3 regions of the Pseudomonas sp. IT-P12 genome follow, and region 1 is predicted to be linked to each of the others. Evidence: riboswitches for the same ligand, from Rfam matches in the RefSeq annotation. Region 1 holds a riboswitch; each other region holds the start of a gene.
What was found. Region 1 has a riboswitch for cobalamin ahead of ACM6IM_RS06600 (CbtB domain-containing protein). Riboswitches for the same ligand answer to the same signal wherever they lie in the genome.
Positions count from the first base shown of each region.

Region 1 (2,254 bases):
CGGCCAGTTCGAGCAGGCCCGGCTCTTCGCGCTTCAGGTCGATGCTGGCCAGGGCGTTGATCTGGTGCAATTCGACTTGATGGGCTTGTAATGCCTGATCGAGCAAGGCTCGCAGCGTGCTGAGGGGACAGCCGCGCTGACAGCCCAGGCCGACCACCAGGGTCGGCGCTGTGCTATCCACGGTCATGCGTGGTATTGACCATCATGCTTGCGACGGAACAACCAGGCGCTGATCAGTCCCAGGGCCAGCCAGAACGCGACGTTGGTCAACTGCGAAGCGATCTTGAACTGCGCTTCCAGGGCCTCGGGGGCGAGCATGGAATGCACTTCCGGTTGCGGGGCGCCGATCACGTGAGGCACGGCGATAATCGCCACGCCCAGCAGCTTCATCAGCCAGTGACGGCTGAAGACGATCAGGGCAATGCCGACGGCGGTGGAAGCTGCAGTGCCGATCCACCAGAGTTGCCGCTGTGCCAGGTCCGCTGCAGCGGTGCCTGGCAATTCCGGCGGCAGACCGAGGGTCGGTGCCAGCACGAAGGTGGCGTAACCGGCCAGGCCCCAGAGCAGGCCCTGGGAGGTTTTGGTCGGGGCGCGCAAGGTGTAGAGGCCGGCGAGCATCAGGGCGAAACCGACAGCCACCACCAGATTGCCACCGGTGGTCGACACCACGCGCTGCCAGCCGTCTTCCGGCTCCCAGGCTTCGGCATCGTGGGCGTGCGCGGCGGTGCCGGCGGCATGTTCATGCACTTCAACAGCGGCCGGTTCGGCCTTTTCGTAGGTTTCCGCCTGCAGAATCAGCGGCGAAACCCAGAAGCTTTGCAGCAGGGTGAGCAGCAGGGCGGCCAGCAGCCCGGAGAAACCTGCGGTTTGCGCGATACGCTTGATCATGTCGGCAGGTCTCAATGGCACGGGAAGGCGGCGCTGTGGCGGGTATCGTGGGCGGCGTTGTGCACCGCTTCGATGTGCGAGAAACCGGCGAAGTAAACCAGGCAGGCACCCAGGATCGAGGCGCAGACAGCGGCGGTCAGGCGTTGGCTCAGGGTGGTCGTGGTGGTGCTGGTGGAGCTCTGGTGGGTGCTGCTGATGATCGACATGGCGCTTCCCTCTGTTCTGTCAACGGGTGAAGGCAGCGCATGCAAGCCTCCTGCGCATCGGGCACGCAGAAGTCCAAACAGCGCCCGCCCACCGCGGGTTTGTTATTTCAGTGAACGTATCGTCACTTTGTGTTGCGGGCCGGTCTCCGGGCTCGCGAGGGGCTTGGGCGTACGCCGAAACCTGCAAGAATCGCCTTCCCATGCCGAATGGCCGGCACAGTGGCTATGATTCTTCGCTCGCTTACCGTTGCGGGGGCAGCACCGGACTGACATGGCCTTGAGTAAAGCACATGATTCACCGGTTTCCCGTTTCACCCTGTGAAGGGCACCCGTAACAAGGTGTGTAGGAGAGCATGGGCGGGGGCAGGGCGTCAATTGGCAGCGGTTCTCAACTCGGAATCGAGCGCGGCTATCGCAAGCCAGCCCGCTCCCGCCCATAGGCGACATTTGCAAACCCGCTGTGGGAGCGGGCCTGCTCGCGATGGGGCGGGTCCCGTCGCTACAACTCATTGACCCGCCCCAGTACGATGCGTAGCCTTGTCCGTTCGAGGTTCTTCGCCATTGTCGAAGCTAAGAAGGGAACGCGGTCGATGCCGCGGCTGCCCCCGCAACTGTGAACGGTGATGTTCGCTGCCACGCCACTGCAAGCCCGCTGCACCGGGTTCGCGGGAAGGCGCAGCGGATGCCGGGCCAACCGCCCGGCACACTGTCAGCCAGGAGACCTGCCTCGAACCAGATTCTCACTACAACCGGGCGGGGTGATCCGGTGGCGAAACTCTTGCGCGCGCCTTCGTCGCAGCGCTTGTCGTCCCGTATGCCCGCCACCTTGCCAAAGGGCATCCGATGAAAACACTGGCCAAACTTCCCGTCACCATCGTTACCGGCTTTCTTGGCTCGGGCAAAACCACCTTGCTGCGCCACATGCTCGACAACGCCCAGGGCCGCCGCATCGCCGTGATCGTCAACGAGTTCGGCGAACTGGGCATCGATGGCGAAATTCTCAAGCAGTGCTCCATCGGTTGCACCGAGGAAGAGGCCGTCGGTCGCGTGTTCGAACTGGCCAACGGCTGCCTGTGCTGCACCGTCCAGGAAGAGTTCTTCCCGGTCATGCGCGAACTGGTTGCGCGCCGGGGCGACCTCGACCACATCCTCATCGAAAC
Region 1 is NZ_CATKPY010000011.1:773,975-776,228, reverse strand. It holds gene ACM6IM_RS06610 (cobalamin biosynthesis protein) at 1-187, opposite strand, end outside; gene ACM6IM_RS06605 (CbtA family protein) at 184-888, opposite strand; gene ACM6IM_RS06600 (CbtB domain-containing protein) at 900-1,094, opposite strand; cobalamin riboswitch at 1,214-1,442, opposite strand; cobalamin riboswitch at 1,626-1,839, shown strand; gene cobW (cobalamin biosynthesis protein CobW) at 1,938-2,254, shown strand, end outside.

Region 2 (2,254 bases), on a different contig from region 1:
TTCAGGTCGCTGCTGTAGCTGATGCGCTTGGCGTCGCTGGTGATTTCTGCCAGCGCCTGTGTCAGGTTCAGTCCGTTGACCCGTGGCCAGCGCTGGGTCGCTTGAAGATAGGCGCGCGCCTCGCTCGAGGCGATGAGCAGGTCGGCGCGGGCGTTGCGTTCGCCGTCTTCGATCTGTTTGCGGGTCTGGGTGTTTTGCAGGGTGACCATTTCGGCCATCCAGGCAGCGGCCGAGAGCACGCCAAGGTTGGCTTTTTCGTCGTACCAGTAAGGCGTGTCGTTATCGCCGCGCACGGCGTTGTAGCGGTCAATACAGTCAAACCAGCGTTCCAGCAGCGGGCGCAGGAATTCCAGTCGCGGATTGCTGATGATCATGCCTTGCATGGGGCTCACCCTTGTTCTTGTGATGTGGGGTTGTGGCTCTTTGATATCACTGCTGGAAGTGTGGCACAAGATTGGCGTCACTTTATTGATCAGCGGCAGTTATTCGCCCATCGGCGTCCCGGCTTTAATTGACGCTCCATTCCCAACCCTCTAACCTTCGCGGCTTGTTTCAGGTGCTCTATGACCCTGGTTGATAGAGTGAAACAGGGAAGCCGGTGAGTGCGTGCGTTCAACTGATGAGCGACCACGATCCCGGCGCTGCCCCCGCAACGGTAAATGAGTGAACGCTGCGCTTTGAGCCACTGTGTCGATCGCGACATGGGAAGGCGCGCAGTCAGGTGTCATGCCGCTCATGAGCCCGGAGACCGGCCTGATTCAATCCAGCGGCATCACGGTGGGCGATGCCAGGCTTCTTGCCGTCTGTTTTTGCGCCTGCCCGCCGTTATCCAGCCTCAACGGAGAGCTCCCATGACTGATACTCCTGATCGTGACGAACGCCACCTGGCGCGCATGCTGCGTAAAAAAGCCGTGATCGACGAACGCATCGCCAACTCGCCGAACGAATGCGGCCTGCTGTTGGTGCTGACCGGCAACGGCAAAGGCAAAAGCAGCTCGGCGTTCGGCATGCTCGCCCGTTCCATGGGGCACGGCATGCAGTGCGGCGTGGTGCAATTCATCAAGGGCCGCAACAGCACGGGCGAAGAATTGTTTTTCCGTCGTTTCCCGGAGCAGGTGCGTTTCCATGTGATGGGCGAAGGCTTTACCTGGGAAACCCAGGATCGCCAGCGCGACATCGCCGCGGCCGAAGCCGCGTGGGCGGTGTCCCGCGAACTGCTGCGCGATCCGGCGATTGGCCTGGTGGTGCTGGACGAACTGAACATCGCCCTCAAGCATGGCTACCTTGACCTCGACCAGGTGCTCAGCGACCTGCAGGCGCGTCCGCCGATGCAGCATGTGGTGGTGACCGGCCGCGGCGCCAAGCCGGAGATGATCGAGCTGGCTGACACCGTCACGGAAATGGGCATGATCAAGCACGCCTTCCAGGCCGGGATCAAAGCGCAAAAGGGCGTCGAATTGTGAGTGAGCCACGTCATTGCCCGGCGGTATTGATTGCCGCGCCGGCCTCCGGCCAGGGCAAGACCACCGTCACCGCCGCACTGGCCCGTCTGCACCGCAATCAGGGGCGCAAGGTGCGTGTGTTCAAGTGCGGTCCGGACTTTCTCGACCCGATGATCCTCGAGCGCGCCAGTGGCGCGCCGGTGTATCAACTGGACATGTGGATGGTCGGCGAGCAGGAAAGTCGTCGCCTGTTGTGGGAAGCGGCCGCCGAAGCGGACCTGATTCTCATCGAAGGTGTCATGGGCCTGTTCGACGGCACGCCGTCCAGCGCCGACCTGGCGCGGCATTTCGGTGTGCCGGTGCTCGGGGTGATCGACGGCACGGCGATGGCGCAGACCTTCGGCGCCCTGGCGTTGGGCCTGGCGAAGTATCAGGCGGACCTGCCGTTCGCCGGCGTATTGGCCAACCGGGTCGGCACCTTGCGCCATGCGCAATTGCTGGAAGGCAGCCTGACCGAAGGTTTGCGCTGGTACGGCGCTTTGTCCCGGGAAACCGGGATCGAGCTGCCGAGCCGCCACCTCGGCCTGGTCCAGGCCAGCGAGCTGAACGACCTCGACCTGCGCCTCGATGCCGCCGCCGAGGCGTTGGCCAGCAGTTGCGAGGTCGCGCTGCCGCCCGCCGTGGCATTCGCTGCGCCCGAGGTATTCGTCGCCGAGCCGTTGCTGGCCGGTGTGCGCATTGCCGTGGCGCGCGACGAAGCGTTCGCGTTCACGTACGGCGCCAGCCTGGATCTGTTGCGGGCCATGGGAGCC
Region 2 is NZ_CATKPY010000021.1:799,410-801,663, reverse strand. It holds gene ACM6IM_RS12670 (hypothetical protein) at 1-383, opposite strand, end outside; cobalamin riboswitch at 538-772, shown strand; gene cobO (cob(I)yrinic acid a,c-diamide adenosyltransferase) at 852-1,463, shown strand; gene ACM6IM_RS12660 (cobyrinate a,c-diamide synthase) at 1,460-2,254, shown strand, end outside.
Region 2: linked by a shared signal. The riboswitch ahead of cobO (cob(I)yrinic acid a,c-diamide adenosyltransferase) and the one ahead of ACM6IM_RS06600 (CbtB domain-containing protein) in region 1 are both predicted to bind cobalamin.

Region 3 (2,254 bases), 470 kb from region 1:
CGCCAGCATTGGCGAACAGGGCCGGACAGACTCACCTGGCCGATGTAGAACACACCGGAAATCACGGTGTAGATGCGATCTTCCGGATGCGTGTGCGGCATGAGCTTCAAGCCGTCAGGCACTTTGCCCCTGACCACGTAAGGCCCCGGCTGACTCGGGTTGCCAACGATCACGGCCAGTTTCAGGGACGCGGATAAATCACGTCCCGGGCACTTCAGTTCTTACATCGATCAACAAACTATCGCGGGTTGTTGCGCAGGATGGCAAAGTTGAGTGCGGCAGCGACGCACAGCCACACCAGATAAGGGAACAGGATCAGCCCGGTGATCACGTCCAGGCGCAGAGCCAGCACTACCATGGCCGCGACCACCAGCCACAGCAGCACCAGAATCACCATCCCCGCGAACACGCGTTGCGCACCGAAGAAGACCGGCGTCCACAGGGTGTTGAGCGCAATCTGCGCCGCCCACAATGCCAGCACTTCCTGACTGCCGGGGATCAGGGTCAGTCGGTAGCCCGCCCAGGCAAGCAGCAGGTAGATGATCGTCCAGGCGACCGGAAACAACCAGTCGGGCGGTGTGAAGCTCGGTTTGACCAGCGATCGGTACCATTCACCCGGCTTGAAGAACATGCCGGTGCTGGCGGCCGCCGCGCTGGCCAGGAGAAAGATGAAAAAGGTGTAGGTCATGGTCGCTTCCTGTCTGGGGTTATTTGAAACTTGGACGCGTGGCGACCCGCAAAAAGTTCACCAGCGTCCGGCGTAAAATCCACGCTCCCCCTCGGCCGCCTGATCGACTACCATACGCCGCCGGTTCCCGAACGGGACTAACAGGGAATTCGAAACGCCGTATATGGCGTCAATCGAAACTGCCCCCGCAACTGTAGGTGCTGAGCCTGCTCCTCGATGGCCACTGGATCAGATCCGGGAAGGCCGGAGCACGGCGACGACGCATCAGTCAGGAGACCTGCCGGCCAGCTGAATCACTAACCGGCGGGGTGTCCGGGGAGGACATCCTTTGCCGACCGGCCTTGCCCTGCTTATACCGCAGCGTTCGATGGTGTGTTTCCAGACCCGTACCGCGCCCGTTTCAAGTACGGTCCACATGGAGATTGCATCATGCTGTTGCCCCGCCTTGCCGCGCTGTTCACCAGTCTGGGCCTGTGTGCCCTGGCGCACGCTGCCCCGACCCAGTACCCGCTGACCGTCGATAACTGCGGCAGCCCCCTCACCTTCCCGCAGGCGCCCACCCGCACCGTGACCATCGGCCAGGCCGGCACCGAAATGCTCTACGGCTTGGGCCTGGGCGACAAGGTGGTTGCGACTTCGCTGTGGTTCAACGATGTGTTGCCGGCATACAAGACGCAAAACGACAAAATCGAACGCCTGGCGAACAACGAGCCGAGTTTTGAAGCGGTGATCGGCAAGCGTCCGGAGCTGGTGACCGTGGAATTCGAGTGGATGGTCGGGCCGCAAGGCGCGGTGGGCACCCGCGAGCAGTTTCACGAGTTGAAGATTCCGACCTACCTGCTGCCGTCCGACTGTGAAGGCAAGGACAACCTGGTGGGCGCTGACGGCACGCGACTGGAGCCGTTCCGCATCGACACGATCTACAAGAGCATCGAGCAACTGGCGCAGATTTTCGACGTGCAGGCGCGCGGCGAACAGTGGGTCGCGCAGCTCAAGGGCAAACTGGCCGCCTCCGTGGTCAAGGTCCAGGAAAAAGGCGTGAAGCAGGCCAGTGCGCTGGTGTGGTTCTCCAGCACCGACCTGCACGTCGATCCGTTCGTGGCCGGGCACAAGGGCATTCCGGATTTCATGCTTGGCACCTTGGGTATCCGCAACGTGGTGGAGTCCGATGAGGAATGGCCGACCGTGGGCTGGGAAACCATTGCCAAGGCCAACCCGACCTTCCTGGTGATTGCACGCATGGACCGTCGCCGTTTCCCGGCCGATGACCATGAGAAGAAACTGGCGTTCCTGCGCAACGACCCGGTCACCCGCAACATGGACGCAGTGAAGCACAACCGCATCATCATTCTCGACGCCATGGCCCTGCAGGCCAGCGCGCGGATGTTCGATGGCCTCGAACAACTGGCCAGCGCCATCGACGGCTACGACCTGCCGAAATGACCGCCCGCCTGATTCGCACCCTGCTGGCGTTGCTGCTGCTGTTGATGGCGGTGCTCGCCGGGGTGGCCATCGGTGAAACACGCATCGATCCGGGCGTGGTGTTCCAGGTGCTGGCTAACAAAG
Region 3 is NZ_CATKPY010000011.1:301,319-303,572, reverse strand. It holds gene ACM6IM_RS04655 (cupin domain-containing protein) at 1-173, opposite strand, end outside; gene tspO (tryptophan-rich sensory protein TspO) at 239-688, opposite strand; cobalamin riboswitch at 793-988, shown strand; gene ACM6IM_RS04645 (ABC transporter substrate-binding protein) at 1,118-2,131, shown strand; gene ACM6IM_RS04640 (FecCD family ABC transporter permease) at 2,140-2,254, shown strand, end outside.
Region 3: linked by a shared signal. The riboswitch ahead of ACM6IM_RS04645 (ABC transporter substrate-binding protein) and the one ahead of ACM6IM_RS06600 (CbtB domain-containing protein) in region 1 are both predicted to bind cobalamin.